2 regions of the Nocardia sp. NPDC003963 genome follow, and region 1 is predicted to be linked to the other one. Evidence: predicted binding sites of a transcription regulator. Region 1 holds the regulator's gene; the other holds the start of a gene.
The links. Region 1 encodes HspR, which represses chaperone genes until heat shock. Its sites were predicted from a motif close to ANNTGAGTNNNNNNNACTCANNT; they were not measured.
Positions count from the first base shown of each region.

Region 2: lon (endopeptidase La) is a predicted target of HspR. The motif match lies at 6,432-6,454, and genes of this name have one in related genera.

Region 1 is NZ_JBSGIP010000015.1:7,224-16,978, reverse strand. Features, by position in the region: gene ACWEWT_RS22570 (hypothetical protein) at 33-1,355, opposite strand; gene dnaK (molecular chaperone DnaK) at 1,888-3,738, shown strand; gene grpE (nucleotide exchange factor GrpE) at 3,735-4,457, shown strand; gene dnaJ (molecular chaperone DnaJ) at 4,629-5,801, shown strand; gene ACWEWT_RS22550 (heat shock protein transcriptional repressor HspR) at 5,801-6,220, shown strand; gene ACWEWT_RS22545 (FAD-binding oxidoreductase) at 6,481-7,263, opposite strand; gene ACWEWT_RS22540 (globin domain-containing protein) at 7,328-8,485, opposite strand; gene clpB (ATP-dependent chaperone ClpB) at 8,819-9,755, shown strand, end outside.
Region 2 is NZ_JBSGIP010000029.1:33,245-42,999, reverse strand. Features, by position in the region: gene ACWEWT_RS28830 (molybdopterin-dependent oxidoreductase) at 1-1,349, opposite strand, end outside; gene ACWEWT_RS28825 (anti-sigma factor) at 1,554-2,426, opposite strand; gene sigK (ECF RNA polymerase sigma factor SigK) at 2,419-3,078, opposite strand; gene ACWEWT_RS28815 (fasciclin domain-containing protein) at 3,230-3,883, opposite strand; gene lon (endopeptidase La) at 4,067-6,355, opposite strand; gene ACWEWT_RS28805 (thiamine pyrophosphate-binding protein) at 6,559-8,277, opposite strand; gene ACWEWT_RS28800 (cyclase family protein) at 8,274-9,074, opposite strand; gene ACWEWT_RS28795 (hypothetical protein) at 9,208-9,755, shown strand, end outside.

The sequences.
Region 1 (9,755 bases):
CCGGTCAGCGGATCACTCTAAGGCACAAAACGCTATCTGGCTTCTTCTTGTCCACCTTCTTTGGATCCGGTGTCGGGAAGGTCCACTTCGGGGTCTTCGGTCTGGAACGGAACCGGGAAAGGAAAGAACCGCGGACGGGTCCGGGTGGTCGTCGTTTCGGTTTCCGTGGTCGGCTCGGTGAGCGTCGGTCCGGTGGGTTCGCCGGTGGTGGTCGGCGGGACCGTGGTGTATTCCGGAATGGTCTCGGTGGGGGTGACCGGAGGGGGTGGGGCGACCGTCGGTTCTTCGGTGTAGGTCGGTTCCGGATCGTAGGTCGGTTCCGGGGTGTAGGCCGAGGGGTCGGGGAGCGGGGCGACCGGTTGCGGTTCGGCGGGGGGCGGGGCCGGAGGTGCTTCGCTGGTCGATGTGGTGACCGGATCGCCCGGTTCGGCCGCACCGGGCCGCAGGATCGCGGTCACGCCGAGGGCGCCGATCAGCAGGCCACCGATCGCGGCGGCCGCGACCAGCGCGGCGGTGCGCCGGGCGCCGCCGTGGCTCTTGTCCCGGCGAGGTGCGGCCGCTTTCCGCACCGCGGGTTTCGCTGCGGCAGTGGCGGAGAGTGCCGCCGCGGTACCGGTCGCGGGACGTGCGCCGGTCGCGGGCTCGGCGGCGGGGCTCAGTCCGGCGGCGATGGCCGCGAGGCTGGGGCCGCCGTAGGTGGCCTCGGGATCCATGGCGGGGACCATCGCGGAGTACGCCTTGTTGGCCGCCGAGTCGCCGTCGCGGAGTTTGGGCATGACGATCGTGTCGAGCGCGGAGTTCTGCGCGGTGGTGGGGTCCGGCGGGGTCGCCCCGGCCGGGGTCTCCAGGACGATCGCCAGCGCGGCCCGGCCCGCGCTCTCGGCGAAATACCGGGCGGTCTCGGCCGGAGTGAGACCGGCGGGCCGCGCCGGGAGTTCGTCCTCGCCGACCAGGGCCACCGATTTCAGGCCCAGATAATCGAGGGCCCCGCGCAGGGCGAGGACCTGTGCGGGCGGCCAGCCGGCGGGATGGGTGGCATAGAACTCGGCGGGACCGTTGAGATGGTCGGCGGTGAGGTTGATCAGGCAGAAAAGGGCGGTGGCGAGCAGGTCTTCCCCGCGGTAGGCCTCGCCGTCGTCCACGACGACGCCCGCCGGATCGCCCACGGCGGCGACGAAACCGGTGATCGTATGGGTGTGCCCGGGTGGGGCCACGGCTCCACCGAGTACCGCGTCGCCCTCCTCGGACATATGCAGTACCGGCTCACGGAGGATGAAGTGCGGATCCCCGTCGTCGTCGACGACGGCCGCGGTGCACGCGTATTCGGCGATGTGCAGGCCCACCCCAGTGGCCATTCTCGGATCCTCGCTTCGACTTCCTCATCCAAAAACCACGGTACGGGTTCGCCGCGCGGCACCGGCCCGCGACGCGGGGTGCCGGGTCACCATGGGCGGAGCATTGACAATAGCGCCGATGAGCGGCGGGTGGGGATCCGCAGTCGGCTTCCGGGGCGGGCGGCTGATCCGCGACGGACCTCGGCGGGCCGGTGCCGGGTGCGGCACGACCGGATCACGATGTTGCACCGACTCGGTTCGTGGTGATGGGTGCAGGGAACAATGGTGCGAGTGCCCGGTGTGTGCGGGGGCGGGAATACTTCGCCGGGTGGGGGAGTTGAGCTGATCGACAATGTTGAGTGATGTCGGCTCAAGTTTGACTTGACGGCCCCTGTGAAGCGGGGCAGGATTGAGCCGACCACGCTCAGTATTGCTGGGACCGTGCTCTATGTTCTGCCTGGGGCTGGTCCACGCGGTGGGTCCACTGGACCCGCGGCGCCATGGGCACAAGCCCGGACAGACACAAGCAGTCGAAAACGAGGAGGAAACACAAATGGCTCGTGCGGTCGGAATCGACCTCGGGACCACGAACTCGGTCGTCGCCGTTCTCGAAGGCGGTGAACCGGTCGTCGTCGCCAACTCGGAGGGTTCGCGCACCACGCCCTCGGTCGTCGCGTTCGCGAAGAACGGAGAGGTGCTGGTCGGCCAGCCTGCCAAGAACCAGGCCGTGACCAACGTCGACCGCACGATCCGCTCGGTGAAACGGCATATCGGCACCGACTGGACCGTGGAGATCGACGGCAAGAAGTACACCTCGCAGGAGATCAGCGCGCGCACGCTGATGAAGCTGAAGCGCGATGCCGAGTCCTATCTGGGCGAGGAGATCACCGACGCGGTGATCACCGTCCCCGCCTACTTCGAGGACGCCCAGCGTCAGGCCACCAAGGAAGCCGGTCAGATCGCCGGGCTCAACGTCCTGCGCATCGTCAACGAACCCACCGCCGCCGCCCTGGCCTACGGCCTGGACAAGGGCGACAAGGAACAGACCATCCTGGTCTTCGACCTCGGTGGCGGTACCTTCGACGTTTCGCTGCTGGAGATCGGCGAGGGTGTCGTCGAGGTCCGCGCGACCTCCGGTGACAACCACCTCGGTGGCGACGACTGGGACGAGCGGGTCGTGAAATGGCTGGTCGACAAGTTCAAGTCCAGCTCGGGTATCGACCTGACCAAGGACAAGATGGCCATGCAGCGGCTGCGTGAGGCCGCCGAGAAGGCCAAGATCGAGCTGAGCTCCTCGCAGAGCACCTCGATCAACCTGCCCTACATCACCGTCGACGCGGACAAGAACCCGCTGTTCCTCGACGAGCAGCTGACCCGCGCCGAATTCCAGAAGATCACCTCGGACCTGCTCGACCGCACCCGCGCGCCGTTCCAGTCCGTGGTCAAGGACGCCGGCATCAAGGTCGCCGATATCGACCATGTCGTGCTCGTCGGTGGTTCCACCCGGATGCCCGCGGTCTCCGAACTGGTCAAGGAACTGACCGGTGGCAAGGAGCCCAACAAGGGCGTGAACCCGGACGAGGTCGTCGCCGTCGGCGCCGCCCTGCAGGCCGGTGTGCTCAAGGGCGAGGTCAAGGACGTCCTGCTGCTCGATGTGACCCCGCTGTCGCTGGGTATCGAGACCAAGGGCGGCGTGATGACCAACCTCATCGAGCGCAACACCACCATCCCGACCAAGCGTTCGGAAACCTTCACCACGGCCAACGACAACCAGCCGTCGGTGCAGATCCAGGTGTTCCAGGGTGAGCGCGAGATCGCCGCGCACAACAAGCTGCTCGGCTCCTTCGAGCTGACCGGGATCCCGCCGGCCCCGCGCGGGGTGCCGCAGATCGAGGTCACCTTCGATATCGACGCCAACGGCATCGTGCACGTGACGGCCAAGGACAAGGGCACCGGTAAAGAGAACACGATCAAGATCCAGGACGGCTCCGGTCTGTCCAAGGAGGAGATCGACCGGATGGTCAAGGACGCCGAAGCCCACGCCGCCGAAGACAAGGCGCGCCGGGAGGAAGCCGAGACCCGCAACCAGGCCGAATCGCTGGTACACCAGACCGAGAAGTTCATCAAGGACAACGAGGACAAGGTTCCGGCGGATGTGAAGTCCAAGGTCGAGGCCGCGATCGCCGAGGCGAAGACCGCGCTCGAGGGCACCGATACCGCTGCGGTGAAGGCCGCGGTGGAGAAGCTGGCCACCGAATCGCAGGCGCTGGGTCAGGCCATCTACGAGGCCCAGGCTTCCGAAGGCGCGGCCGCCGGTAACGGGGCCGCGGGTGCGGATGCCGGTGACGACCAGGTGGTCGACGCCGAGGTCGTGGACGAGCCGGTCGACACGGAGAAGAAGTGACGAATTCGGGAAACACAGGAAACGCGGGAGAGCCAACGGAGCCGGTCAGCTTCGTCGACAAGCGCAAGATCGATCCGGAGACCGGTGAGGTACGGGATCAGGCCGGGGCGGCCAACGGCGCCGCCCCGGCCGGGGCCGAGGAGGGCGTAGCCCCCCAGGCGCCGCAGGCCGGCCTCGACGGTGACGGTGTCGAGGCGGCGCCCGCCGACGCTCCGGCCGGTGGCTCCGACGAACTCGCCGAGCGCACCGCAGATCTGCAGCGGCTGACCGCCGAGTACACCAACTACCGGCGTCGGGTCGAACGCGACCGCAAGACCGCGATCGATTCCGCCAAGGCCGGCGTGGTCACCGAACTGCTCGGTGTCCTCGACGATCTGGATCGCGCCAAAGCGCACGGCGACCTGGAATCCGGGCCGCTGCGCTCGGTGGCCGACAAGCTGATCGAGGCACTGCGCAAACAGGGCCTCGAGGAATTCGGGTCCGAGGGTGAGCCGTTCGACCCGAACCTGCACGAAGCGGTTCAGCACGAGGGCTCCGGACACGATCCGGTGATCGGCGTGGTGATGCGCAAGGGATATCGCTTCGGCGAGCGGGTGCTGCGGCATGCGCTGGTCGGGGTCACCGACGGGGTGGGCGATCTCGGGGCCGGCCCCGATACCGCCACCGCGGAAACCGCCCGGGCGGAGGCATCGGATGCTGATGCCGGCTCGGACAAGTAGCGACTCCGCGGCGAGAGCCACGGATCGGGTGGCGCGGCGCGCCCACGGAGTGATCCGGGGCAGCCGCGCGCCCGTCGCGGCGCGCGCGACGGGCCCGGAGGCGGTAGGAAAGTACGACCACACAGCGGCCCGGACGGGCCGCGGAACAGGACCGAGAGGAGGAGATGCCCGGTGAGCCAGCGGGAGTGGATCGAGAAGGACTTCTACAAGGAGCTGGGTGTCTCCGCCGGCGCGTCCACCGAAGAGATCAAGAAGGCGTATCGCAAACTCGCCCGTGATCTGCACCCGGACGCAAACCCCGGTGACGCCAAGGCCGAAGAACGGTTCAAGGCGGTCAGCGAGGCGCATACGGTGCTGTCGGATCCGGCCAAACGCGCCGAGTACGACGAGACCCGCCGGCTTTTCTCCGGCGGCGGGTACGGCCGGGGCGGCGGATTCACCCCGGGCGCCGGCGGTGGGTTCTCCCAGAGTTTCGATCTGGGCGATATCTTCGGCCAAGCCGGTGGCGGTGGCGCCGACGGCGGACTCGGTGATCTGTTCGGTGGCCTGTTCAACCGGGGCGGTGGTGCCACACGCGCCGGGAGCCGCCCCCGGCGGGGTGCCGATGTGGAGGCCGAGACGACACTCGGATTCCGCGAGGCGGCCAAGGGCGTCACGGTGCCGCTGTACCTGACCAGCCCGTCACCGTGCACCACCTGCCACGGCAGCGGCGCCAAACCGGGGACCAGTCCGCGGGTGTGCCCGATCTGCAACGGCAGTGGCGTGGTGAGCCGCAACCAGGGCGCGTTCGGATTCAGCGAACCGTGCGACGAATGCCGCGGTACCGGGTCCCTCATCGACGACCCGTGCGTGGACTGCCACGGCAGCGGTATCCAGAACCGCACCCGCACCATCAACGTCCGGATCCCACCGGGTATCGCGGACGGGCAACGGATCCGGCTCGCCGGACAGGGCGAGGCGGGCCTGCGCGGCGCGCCCTCGGGTGACCTGTTCGTCACGGTGCACGTGAGCCAGGACAAGGTCTTCGGCCGGGCCGGCGACGACCTCACCCTGGCATTACCGGTCAGCTACAGTGAATTGGTGCTCGGTACGACCGTATCGGTGCCCACTCTGGAGGGCCGGGTCGGCGTGAAGGTGCCACCGGGTACCGCGGACGGCCGCATCCTGCGGGTGCGCGGCCGCGGAGTGCCCAAACGTGGTGGCGGAGCCGGTGATCTGCTGGTCACCGTGAAGGTCGCCGTGCCGCCGAAGCTGGACGACGATGCCGTTGCGGCGCTGCGCGCGCTACAGGAGGCGGAGAAGGCCAGCGGGTTCGATCCGAGAGCGGGATGGGCAGGTGCCTGATGGAGCCGAAACGAGGGCCCGAGGCGGGGTCCGCGCGCCAATCGAGCACTGAATATTTCGTGATTTCGGTGGCCGCCCAGCTGGCCGGTATGCACGCGCAGACGCTGCGCACCTACGACCGGCTGGGACTGGTGACGCCGCAGCGTACTTCGGGCGGCGGCCGGCGCTATTCGGAACGGGACGTCGAGCTGCTGCGCGAGGTGCAGCGGCTGTCCCAGGACGAGGGCGTCAATCTCGCCGGGATCAAACGGATCATCGAACTCACCAACCAGGTGACCGAACTCCAGCAGCGGTTGGTGGAACTGACCGCCGCGCTGGAACGGGAGCGGGCCCGGCCGGACTACCGGCCGGAACTGATTCCACCGCAGCGCAATACCGCGCTGGTGGTGTGGCAGCCGCGTAACCGGCGGCAGCGTTGACTGTGTTTATGGCGGCGCCTCCGGCGCCGCGGGGCGGGGCCCTATCAACCCCGGTTCTTCACTCCGGCGCTCAGTCGCTGCGCTCCTTCGCTCTGTCGCTCCAGAACCGGGGCGGGCCCCGCCTTTGTGGTCGCCTCGCCTTCGGCATCGGGTCCGGGTCTGTCGGCTCGGGTTCTCGACTCCGGCGATCGGTCGCTTCGCTCTGTCGCTCCAGAACGGGGGCGGGCCCCGACGGTGTTGATGGTGTCGCCTCCGGCGGTTCAGGCTCCTTCGAACTGGATCCGCTCGGCCGGGGTGCCGGCGTCGAGCAGACGTTCCACCGTGGACCTGGTCATCGCGGGTGAACCGCAGACCAGGACCTGGTGCCGGTTGAACGAACCGTAGGAGCCGACCACGTCCGCGAGGGTGCCCTGCAGCAGGTCGTCGTCGTCGAAACCTATGTCCACCCGGTGGCTTTCGTGCCATTTATCGGGCCAGGACGGGTCGTCGAGGCGCTCCACCACCGGTACCACGGTGAGCCAGGGCAGGTCGGCGGCCAGCAGGACGAGCATATCGGCGGCGTACAGGTCGCGCGGTGCGGAACCACCGAAGAACAGGTAGGTGGTGGGCGGGTCCGGGTGCCGGGCCAGTTCCAGGATCTGAGCTCGTAGTGGGGCCAGGCCGGTGCCGCCCGCGATCATCACCACCTCGTCGCCTTCGGGGTCTACGGTGAACAGGCCCTCGGGCGCCGAGAGCTTCCATCGATCCCCGGGCGCGGTATCGGCGACGATTCCGGCGCTGCACCAGCCGCCCGCCACCGTGCGTACGTGGAATTCGAGCTTGCCGTCCAGCGAGGGCGGCAGCGCGGGGGAGAACCGGCGCCGCATGCCCGGGAACTGCGGGACCTCCACCTGCACGGACTGCCCGGCGAGGAACGGTACATATTCGCCGATCAACCGGACCACGGCCGTATCGTGGCGCAGCCGGTGGTGTTCGACGACATCGGCCAGCCAGTACGACCGCTGGGACGAATGGCCGGGGGACGCGCTCGGGTCGTTGGTCATGCCTCACTCATCCGACAGGGTGGGCCGGGCGGTCGCCGCCCGGTGCTCGATGTGCCGATACCGATCAGACCGGATCGGTGCTGATGATCTCCTCCGGAGTGCCGACCGCGAGCAGTGCCCGCCGGGTATCGGCGATCATCTTCGCCGAACCGGCGATCTGGATCTGCCGATCCTCCCATGCGCCGAAACTGGCCACCACGGCGCCGAGGTTGCCGACCAGGCGCCGGTGCATTCCGTACGGCGCGTCCTCGGTGGGGTGCGGGTACCACCACGGGTTCGTCTTGTGCTCGCAGACCGGGACGACGGTGAGCCACGGGTTGCTCTGCGAGAGCTGCCACATGTTCTCCACGTCGTACAGGTCGCACGGGTAGACGCCGCCGATGAAGAAGTGCACCCGGGGGTTGATACCGCGCCGGCCCATCTCGATCAGCTGGGCGCGCAGCGGCGCGACTCCGGTGCCCGATCCGATCATCAGCACATCGCGGCCGCTGTCGGAATCCACCTGCAGGCCGCCGAGCGGTCCGCCGATGAGCCAGCGGTCGCCGACTTTGGTCTCGCTGACGATGGACGGGCTCACCCAGCCACCGCGTACTTTGCGGACGTGGAATTCGATCTCGCCGTACGGGTTCGACGGGATGGCGGGTGAGAGATAACGCCACATCCGCGGGCGCTGCGGTACGGAGATGGGGACGTACTGGCCGGCCAGGTAGGGGATCGGATCGTCGGACTGGAGCCGGACGATGGCCAGATCTTCGAGGACGTGCCGGTGTCCGACGACGGTGGCCTCCCAGTAGGGCGGCGAATCATCGGAATTGGCGCCTATGGCCATGGCGGCGGAGATGAGCAGGCAGACATCACGCCATCCCTCGGCGAGTTCTCTGGTCCAGTACGGGCCGTTGTAGGTCTGGAAGGCGGCGTAGAGCGCGGGGCCGGCCTGGTCGTAGTGCGAGGCCTCGACGCCGTATTTGCGATGGTCGCGGGCCAGCTGTTCGAGGAATTTCTGGGCGCGATCCCAGTCCTCGAGGTGATCGAGCATGTACTGGACAGCGGTGACCACTCTCTTCGCCTGCATATCCATTGCGGGCGGGAACAGTTCTCGCAGCCGCGGGTTCTCCGCGAACAGGTGACCGTAAAACGCGCTGACCAACCGCTCGGGTCCACTCGGCGCATCGACCACCGACTGGAAATTGGCGCGGACCAGCGCTGCCGAACGCGCATCCACGGCGTGGAGCTTCCTTTCCCTGAATTCCGACCCGGAGGGACCGGCCGTTACCGGCGGTCCGTCACCCGACCAGTATCCCCGAAAAAAGAGATGATGGTGGGTGTGAAATACGGTTACCGGGTTTGGCCGATCTTGTTCGCGGGTACCGACGCGTCGTTGTGAGCCGCGGCCCAGCACTTTTCTGGCAACCGGGTGGCGAGAAGTCGCCGCCGAAAATTTCAAAGTTGAGCGGAACAGACTCAACCTTTCGTACGTTGAATCGGGCAGAACGGCACGAGACACCGGCTTCGGTGCGGCTGCCGGATGAGATATCGACTAGCAGGAAGGTGCTTCGTGGACTCGTTCAATCCCACCACCAAGACCCAGGCCGCGCTGACTGCCGCGTTGCAGGCAGCCTCGGCCGCCGGTAACCCCGAGATCCGGCCGGCCCATCTGCTGGTGGCGCTGCTGGACCAGACCGACGGTATCGCCGCGCCCCTGCTCAAGGCGGTGGGCACCGATCCCGCGACGGTGCGGCGCGAAGCGCAGGACATCGTCGACCGGCTCCCGCGCGCCAGCGGTGCCACCACGACCCCGCAACTGGGCCGTGAAGCGCTGGCCGCGATCACCGCCGCCCAGCAGCTGGCCACCGAGCTCGGCGACGAATACGTCTCCACCGAGCATGTGATGGTCGGCCTGGCCTCCGGCGATACCGACGTGACCATGCTGCTCGAGAAGTACGGCGCCACGGCCGCGGCACTACGGGAGGCCTTCACGACCGTGCGCGGTAACGCCCGGGTCAGCAGCCCGGATCCGGAGGGCAGCTACCAGGCGCTGGAGAAGTACTCCACCGACCTCACCGCCGCCGCGCGCGCGGGAAAACTGGACCCGGTGATCGGCCGCGATACCGAGATCCGGCGGGTCGTGCAGGTGCTGTCGCGGCGTACCAAGAACAACCCGGTGCTCATCGGTGAGCCGGGCGTCGGTAAGACCGCGATCGTGGAGGGCCTGGCCCAGCGCATCATCGCCGGCGATGTACCGGAATCGTTGCGCGGTAAGACCGTCATCTCGCTCGATCTGGGCGCGATGGTCGCCGGTGCCAAATACCGCGGCGAGTTCGAGGAGCGACTCAAGGCGGTACTGGAGGAGATCAAATCCAGTGCCGGGCAGATCATCACCTTCATCGACGAACTGCACACCATCGTCGGCGCGGGCGCGACCGGCGAATCGGCGATGGACGCCGGGAACATGATCAAGCCGATGCTGGCCCGCGGCGAACTGCGACTCGTCG
Region 2 (9,755 bases), on a different contig from region 1:
GCCCAGGCCACGCCGGCCACTGTCACCGGCCCCGCGGCGACGCTGCCGAAGGCCGCCGGGACATCGATACGGGAAGCGGTCTTGATCGGGCCGAATGCCGACCAGCCGCGCCGGGTCCAGTAGGCCTGGGCCCGATCGAATCTGGTGACCTCCAGATCGACGACCCATTTCGTGGCACTGACGTACCCGTAGAGACCGGGCACCACCATCCGGGCCGGATAACCGTGCTCGACCGGCAACGGTTCACCGTTCATACCCACCGCGAGCAGGGCATCGCGACCGTCGGTGAGCGCCGCGACCGGCGTCCCCGCGGTGAATCCGTCGGCGCTGGTGGACAGCACCATATCCGCGTCGGGACGGACTCCGGCCGCGGCGAGGAGGTCGGCCAGCGGGTATCCGATCCAGCGCGCGTTGCCGACCAGATCACCGCCGACCTCGTTGGATACACAGGTCAGGGTGATCACCTTCTCCACCGCGGGCCGCCGCAGCAGATCGTCCATCGTGAACTCGATCTCGCGCTCCACCATGCCGTGGATCCGCAATCGCCAGTCGGCACTGGTCAACGCCGGTACTCGCAGCGCGGTATCGATCCGGTAGAAGGTGTCGTTCGGGGTGAGGAATCCGGTGAGTCCGGGGACGGGCGGATCGGTCCCCGGCGGAATGGGCGCCGCCGCGACCTGTGGGCGCGGGACCACGAACCGCCGCAGGTCGGCGGTCACCGCGCGGGCGCGTTCGCCGGCCCACCGACCGGCCGCGGCCGACCCGGCGGCGAGAACCACCGCCCCGGCGGCCCACCCCAGGAACCGCCGCCGCGAGGTATCGGTACCGTCCCCGGCCGCCTCCCCGGCGGATTCGACCGTTGCCGCGGGGCGCGGTGCCCGGGTGATCAGAATGCGCAGCGTGCAGATACCGGCCACGGCACCGAGCAGTATCGGCACGGCGAACGCCGCGGACGCGTTCGGCCGCTGCAGTACGGCGATACAGACGATGATCGCGAGCCCGGCCAGCAGAGCACTGCCGTAGCGCCGGCGCCGTTCCAGTAATCCGGCCGCCACGGCGAGGACCACCATCACCGCACCCATGGTCAGGAACAGCACGAGCTTGTCGTGGGTACCGAACCGCTGGATCGCGAACTCACGCAGCCCCTCCGGTGTGTGGTCCACCACGGTCGCCCCGGTGGCCACGAACGGGGAGGCCTCCGGGGCGATCAGGGCGGCGGCCAGCTCACCGACTCCGAGAACGACCGCTGCGGCCAGCAGACCGCTCAGACCGGCCGCGAACCACCCGATGGTGTGCCGTTCCTGCTGATCCGGCCCCGTGGAACCGGCCGAACTCGTCGTGTTCTGCATCAGCGTCCTCGTTCATCCGCCGGCGCGGGCGCCCCGGCGCCGGGAATTCGTAACATCACCCTCTGCGGATGGTGTCACTCCTGGCCCCGGGGCGGAAGACGGCCGTACCGAGCAGCTCGGAAACGCCGGAGTTCATCGGCCGTGCCCGCCCCGCGATCGAAGCCACGGAGCGGGCCGACCGGCTACGCCCGGTACCGGCGCGACTCAGCCCAGCGCGACCGCCACCAGTGGAGCGCTGGTGGGCGCGGGTGACCCGCCGTCGGGTTCCACTGTGATCGCCAGCTGATCCGAACCGGTGATCTCGGTGACGAACGGATCGCTCGCACCCGGAAGTTCGTCCATCACACCGGCCGAACGCGGGGTGCCGCTCGCATCGATCAGCCACATCTGATAGTCGCTGCCGGGCGGAGGCGCGGGCGTCGCGTCGAAGGATACGGTGGCCGCGCTCAACGAATCGGATACGTGGACGGTGAGAATACCGTCGGCGCCGATCCGGGTGCTGGTGATCCGGGCGTCCGGCTGGGCCAGCACGTCCTGCGCGGTCACCGACCCGGCCGGTTCGTCGCCACGTTGCGCGACCACGCCCACTCCGACCGCGATACCGATCGCGACCACTACCGCGGCCGCCGCCCCCAGCACTGTCCACCTGCGCGACAGTGCCCGCCTGTGGTCGCGGGCGCGGGCGAGCTCGTCGGTGGTTCCGGCGCCGGGCCCGGCTTCCGGAGCGGCCGGCGCGGTCCCGGTCGAGCCGATCGGCTCATCGGGCGGTGAATCGGTGCGGGCCGGCCGGCGTACCGCGGACCGGGCACCCGGCGTGTGCTCGAGGGACGCGAGAATCCGGGCCTCGACCCGGGCCGGGGGCATCTGGGCATCGAGAATCGACAGCACCGCCATCGCTTCCCGCACATCCCGGACGGTGTCTTCGAAAGCACGGACCGTCGCGGGATCGGCGGCGTGCAGACGCCGATCGATCTCCTGGCCCTCGGCGGCGGCCACCGCGTCGAGCGCGTACGGAACCGCCAGGTCGAGTAGGCCGCCGCCGTTCTCCGGCGGATCGGGTGGTGCGGTATCAGGCATCGGAGACAACCCCTGCCAGGCAGTTCTGGAGCCGCTTCAGACCGTCACGGATGCGGCTCTTGATCGTGGGTAGCGGAGACTCGAGGTGGTCGGCCACCTCGCGGTAGGTACGCCCGCTGTAGTAGGCGAGGGCGACCGCCTCACGCTGAGTGGAGGTCAGCACCTCGAGACAGTCGCGGACCGCCTGCTCGTCGAGGCGCTGATCCACCGTTTCGGAGACGATATCGTGATCGCGTCCCAGATGGGTGTGCCCGTAGACGATGTCTCTTCCGGTGGCCGACTCCTCGGCCCGGACCCGGTCGACAGCGCGCCGGTGGGTGATCATCATCAACCAGCCGATGGCACTCGACCGGGCCGGGTCGTAGCGCGCCGCCGCGGACCAGACCTGGAGATATACCTCCTGGGTGGCTTCCTCGGCGGCGGCCGGATTGCGCAGGATCCGCCGGGCCAGCCCGAATACGCGCGGACTGGTCTCCCGGTAGAACCGGGTGAACGCTTCCCGGTCGCCGTCGCCGGCCGCGAACAGCAGGTCGGCGAGTCGTCGTTGCGTGGCGCGGTCGTCGTACCCGTCGGTACGAACCGGGCAGGCCGCCGAATCGCCGGCCTCCGCATCGACCAACCGGATCGGGCCGGACCCCGGCCCCTTCGTCATGATCGCACCCTCGACTGCATGGCAAGGCGTTCGCCGCAGCCTTCGGCCGGGATGGGTCCGTTTCCCGGGTTGTTGTCCAGATCACCGTGCCGAACACAACGCATCATGGCGACAGTCTGGTGCACCCGCACCGGCCACGCACCGGAAACCGTCAGGCCGGTGGCATGAGGACCTGGTCGATCATGTACACCGTGGCGTTCGCGGTCTGCACTCCACCGCAGATTACCGAGGCGCCGCCGACCTCGATGTTCTCGCCGTCCCGGGTGACCTCGACGGTTCCGCCCTCGACCGTGGTGTGCTTCCCGGCGATATCGGCGGGCTCGATCCGGCCGGGCACGACGTGGTAGGTGAGGATCTTCGTCAACGTGGCGGAATCGGTCTTCAGACTCTCCAACGTCGCCGGATCGATCGCGGCGAACGCCGAATCGACCGGAGCGAAGACGGTGAATTCGCCGCCGTTGAGCGTATCGACCAGATTCACCTGCGGGTTGATCCCGCCCGATACCGCCTGGACCAGTGTCTTCAGCATCGGGTTGTTCGAGGCCGCCACCGCCACCGGGTCCTGCGCCATACCGCCGACCGAACCGGCCCCGTCGGGCACCTGGGCGGCGTAATCGGCACAACCGGGACCGACCGGGCCGGCGGCCGGATCGCCGGCGGCCGGGGATTCCGGATTCGCCATCGGACTGCTCGTGGCCGGGGCTGCGGAATCACTGGTCGCGTCGGTGGAACACGCAGTCGATCCCAGCAGCGCGGCGGTCGAAACGATCGCCGCCGTAAGCACAACACGTCGCATGCTCTTCATGGATTCTCATCACTTTCAGCCAGGACGACCCCTGTGCGGCCGCACCGCGAACATTGCCGGACGGAGTTCGCGTGGAACGGCGTCGCGGATGGGCCCGGGCCGGGATCGGCCGAAAGAAACCGCTGGATACGAAAAGGGCCGCGGCAGCCCTTCGGGGAGCTGCCGCGGCCCGTGACCGTGAAATCAGGCGCTGGCCGCCAGAGCGGGGCCGTCCAGGGCCGGTTCGCGCACCGGTTCGATGGCGTAGGCCAGGATCTCGCCGACATCGCCCACCGGTCGGACGTCGAGATCGGCCAGCACATCGGCGGGGACGTCGTCCAGATCCGGCTCGTTGCGGGCCGGGATGAACACCGTCTTCAGCCCTGCCCGTTGCGCGGCGAGCAGCTTCTGCTTCACCCCGCCGATCGGCAGCACCCGGCCGTTCAGCGTGACCTCGCCGGTCATTCCGACATCGGAGCGCACCGGGCGCCCCAGTGCCAGCGATACCAGCGCGGTGACCATGGTGACACCCGCGGACGGGCCGTCCTTGGGCACGGCTCCGGCGGGCACGTGGACGTGCAGATTGCCGTCGAGTACCGCCGATTCGATACCGATCTCGCCCAGATGCGACCGCACATAGGTCAGCGCGATCTGCGCCGATTCCTTCATGACATCGCCCAGCTGGCCGGTCAGTGTCAGGGCGCGTTCGCCCGCGGCGGTATTGGCCTCGATGTAGAGGACATCACCTCCGAGCCCGGTGACCGCGAGCCCGGTCGCCACCCCCGGCACAGCGGTACGTTCGGCCGAATCCGGAGTGAAGCGCGGTCGGCCGAGATAGTCCTTCAGATCGCCGATATCGATGGTCAGCGCCGCGTCGGCCCCGTCGACCTCCGACAGTCGCGTCGCCGCCTTCCGCAGTGCCTTGGCGATCAGCCGTTCCAGCTGCCGGACACCGGCTTCCCGGGTGTAGTCGGCCGCGATCTCGCGCAGCGCCGCATCGGTGACCTCGACCTCCGCCGCGGTGAGCGCATTGCGTTCCAGCTGCCGGGGCAGCAGGAAGTCGCGGGCGATGGCGACCTTGTCGTCCTCGGTGTACCCGTCGACGGTGATCACTTCCATCCGGTCCAGCAGCGGGCCGGGGATGGTGTCCATGACATTGGCCGTGGCCAGGAACAGCACATCGGACAGGTCCAGGTCCATATCCAGATAGTGATCGCGGAAGGTGTGGTTCTGGGCGGGATCGAGCACTTCGAGCAGGGCCGCCGCGGGATCGCCGCGGAAATCCGATCCGATCTTGTCGACCTCGTCCAGCAGCACGACCGGGTTCATCGATCCGGCTTCCTTGATCGCCCGCACGATCCGGCCGGGCATGGCGCCCACGTAGGTGCGCCGGTGTCCACGGATCTCCGCTTCGTCGCGCACCCCGCCCAGGGCGACCCGCACGAATTCACGGCCCAGAGCCCGGGCGACCGATTCACCCAGCGAGGTCTTGCCGACCCCGGGCGGACCCGCGAGGACCAGCACCGCGCCGGACCCTCGTCCACCCACGACCTCCAGGCCGCGTTGCGCGCGCCGCGCCCGGACGGCCAGGTACTCGACCATCCGGTCCTTCACCTCGTCCAGGCCGTGGTGGTCGGCGTCGAGCACAGCCCGGGCCGCCGCCACATCGGTGGAATCGGTGGTCTTCACCTGCCACGGCAGTTCCAGGACGGTATCCAGCCAGGTCCGGATCCAGCCGCTCTCGGGGCTCTGATCGCTGGACCGTTCCAGCCGGTCGACCTCGCGCAGTGCCGTTTCACGCACCTTGTCGGGCAGTTCGGCCTGCTCCACCCGGGTGCGGTAGTCGTCCGCGCCGTCCGGTTCGTCTTCGCCCAATTCCTTACGGATGGCGTTGAGCTGTTGGCGCAGCAGGAATTCGCGCTGGCTCTTCTCCATGTTCTCGCGGACCTCGTCACCGATCTTCTCGGTGACCTCGGCCTCGGCGATATGGGCCCGGGTCCAGTCGATCAGCAAGTTCAGCCGCTGGGCCACATCAGGGGTCTCGAGCAGTTCGCGTTTCTGCTCATCGGTGAGATACGCGGCGTAGCCGGCGGTATCGGCGATGGCGGACGGATCGGTGAGCTGGTTGAACGCATCGACCATCTGCCACGCCTCGCGACGCTGCAGGACCGATACGACGAGTTTCTTGTACTCGTCGGCCAGTTCACGTGTGCGACCGTCGGCGGCGGGGGTCTCGACCGGTTCGGCCTCCACCCACAGCGCGGCGCCGGGGCCGGTGACGCCGTGCCCGATCTTCGCGCGCCGTTCCGCTTTGAGGACCGCGGCCGCCGCGCCGCCACGCATCCGGCCGATCTGTTCGACCGTGGCGATCACGCCGTAGGCGGCGTACCCCTCGGTCAGGCGCGGGGCCAGCAGTACGGTCCCGGTCTTCGCGGCCTGTGCTGCGTCGATCGCCGCCTGCGCGGATTCGTCCAGTTCGATCGGCACGACCATCCCGGGGAGCACGATGGGATCGGTCAGGAACAGCACCGGAAGATTCAGTGGTGTAGTCACGAACACAACCTCCAATACTTGAGCTACTCCCACTCAACTTCACCGGTATCGCCTTTGTTCCACCTCGTACCAGTGTTCGCCCACGGCGGATTTCCGGACCGGGAAAGCCCTGGTAGAAGCGATTCGATGGAGAGTCGGCGGGCTCAGTGGCCGGCGAACGCCTCAGCGAGCCACCACGCGCCACCGTCACTGGTGATCTTCGCGTCGATCACCAGCGGCCCGGCCCGACCCGTACTCCGGTAGTCCGCGACCCAGTCGCGTACCGCGGCGAGATCAGCGGCGGATCGGACGGTGACCCCGGTGGCCCCGAAACCGCGCGCGACGGCAGCGATATCGGTTTCCGGGAAGGTGACCGTCCCGTGGTCGGCATCACCGAAATGATGGACTTCGGCGCCGTAGGCGGAATCGTTGTAGACGATCACCACCAGCGGGAGCGCACAGCGCACAGCGGTTTCCAGTTCGGAGACCGCCATCAGGAACCCGCCGTCGCCGGCACCGAGTACGGGCAGCCGATCGGGCCGCGCGAAGGCCGCGCCGATGGCGGTGCCGAGCCCCAGCCCGATCGACTGGAACGCCTGGGTGAAACAGAATCCGTTCTCGTCGGGCACCGACAGATGCGTGGCGGGATAGCCCATGAAATTCCCGGAGTCGATCGAGACGATCCGCTGCGCGGGCAGAATCTCGTCCAGCGCGATCGTCAGCGCCCGGGGATCGATTCGGTCGCCGGGCGCCGCCTCCGCCACCGGCACGTCCTGCCAGCGGCCGGAACGCGCGATCCGGGCCGCGACCTCCGCCGTGCGGTAACCGACCACCCGCTCCGCGCCGGTTCGCCGCCACTCGTCGAGTACGTCCCGTGCGGTCGGTTCGCAGTCACCGAGTACCCCGAAGGCCACCGGGCGATGCGCACCGATGGCATCGATATCGTCGTCGACCTGCACGACCGTGGTATCCGCGCCGATCAGCCGCCCGTGCCGCATGGTCCACATATTCAACGCGCAACCCCAGCCGACGACGAGATCGGCGCCGGCGATCAGATCGGCGGTGGTCGGCGACGAGAAGCCGCCGGAGATACCGAGCGCGAACCGGTCACCGGCGAAGAGTCCGTTCGCGACGGCCGAGGTGGCGAGCAACGCTCCGCAGGTCTCGGCGAGGGCGGCGATCGCGGGACCGGCATGACGCGCTCCCCGCCCCGCGACGAACACCGGCGTACGAGCCCGGCGCAGTGCCTCGGCCAGCTGCACCACCGCCGCGGCCCCGGGCCGGACCCGCTCCGGTGCCGCCGGTACCGCAACCGGCCCGGTCGCGGTACCGGGACCGGCCGCGATATCGATCGCCACGTCGAGGACCACCGTGCGGCGCCGGGTCAGGGCTGTCCGGAACGCCCGGGTCACATCGGCGACCGCGGTCTGCGCCGAGTACACCCGCTCACTCACGGCACCCACACTGCGGGCCAGGGCTTCCTGATCGACCCGGAAATTGGACCGCAACGCCGCCGCCGGGCTGTCCGCGGCCAGCACGATCATCGGCGTACGGCTCTTGGCGGCCTCGCCGATACCGGTCATGGCGTTGGTGAGCCCGCAGCCCTGGTGCAGCGTGAGCACCCCGACCCGGCCCGACATCCGCGTGTAGGCGTCGGCCATACTCGCCGCGCCGCCTTCGTGCCGGGCCGCCGTGAACGGGACGCCGCCTCGGCGCAGCGCGTTGGTCATCACGAAATTGCCGCTGCCCACGACACCGAAACAGTGCCCGACGCCCAGATCGGCCAGCACCCCGCCGACTACATCGGCGACAGACGGTCCGTAGCCGGACTGTTCCGCAGCCGGGGACGCCGGCGCGTATTCCGGCGAACCACCGGAGGTCATGCCGCGCCGTCCCGATCGAGCACCGCCAGTACCCGGGACGGGCTCCCGGTGCCGCCGACGATCGGCAGCGGGCTCACCACCAGCATCGCGCCCACGGCCGGCAGCCGGCCGAGGTTGCGCAGCGAGGTGAGTCCGTATTTGTCGTTGCCGAGGAAATAGTGGTGCACCGGGAACGCGGGATCGAAACCACCGGCCAGACCGGCGTCGACCCCGACGGTTTCGACCCCGAGCCCGGTGATGTCGCGCTCGGTCGCCAGCCAGCGCGCACAGTCGACCGCCACCCCGGGCGTATGGGAACCGGTGTCGTCGGCATTCAGGAATTCGGCCTCGGAACCGCCGCGGGCCGCCCAGCCGGTACGCAGCAGCAGCCAGGTCCCCGCGGTCAACCGGCCGTACTCCCGCTCCCATTCCTCGATATGAGCGATCGTGAGCAGATGATCCGGATCGGCGGCGACCGCGGCGGTCAGGTCCAGGACCGCGGCCGGTCCGATCAGTCGGCGCACCGGGATCTGCGAGACATCGTCCCCGTCCCGCCCGGTGACCCAGTGGACCGGAGCGTCGAGATGGGTGCCGATATGTTCCCCGGTGTGGATATTGTTGTGCCGCCAGAACGGGCCCGGCTCGTTGTAGGCACTGACTTCCTCGAGACTGAAATCGATCAGATTCGCGAACGGTTCCGGCAGGCGCAGGGCCGGTGTCGAACTGCTCAGCGGAGTGGTCAGATCGATCACTTCCAGTCGCCCGCCGGCGAGGGCGTCGAGGAAGGCGGGGAGTACCGAGGTCTCGGGGTTGCTCATGTCGGCACCCTATTCCGGATTTCCGCGCCGCGGCATACCTGCGTGATGGGCCGGGAAGCCCTGATTGACACCCGGGACGGCCCGGTGACAATGTGATCATCTCGAATACCGATCCGGCCAAGGGGAGCGCGCGATGATCACACTCTCGTCCGGAGTGTTGATCAATTGGGAAGAACTCACCGGCCAGAGCAAGTTCGTCGTCGATCTGATCAGTTTTCCGATATTCAGCGCGGCCGCCGGTTGGCTCACCAACTGGACCGGCGTGCTCATGCTGTTCTGGCCGCTGCTGTTCCGCGGTATCCGGATTCCCGGCCTCGACGTGCTGTATCCGTATCTACCGCGGCGAGTGCAGGTACTGCCGACCTTTTCCGGGGACGGGTCCCGCCTGGGTTTCCAGGGTTTCATTCCGGCGCGCGCCGAGAAGATGGCGAGTATCTGCGTCGACAAAGCACTGCTGCGGATCGGCAGCCCCCGGGATTTCATCCACGAACTGGACCTCGACGGTATCGCCGACTATGTGGCCGCGCTGGCCCGCAAACAGGTGAAGAGCATCGTCGACGAGGTCATGAACCGGGAGAACCCCGAACTGTGGAATGCCGTACCCCGCGCGATGCGGCAACTGATCTACCAGCGGGTGGAACGGGAATTACCGGAACTCACGAGCCGGGCGTTCGATTCGCT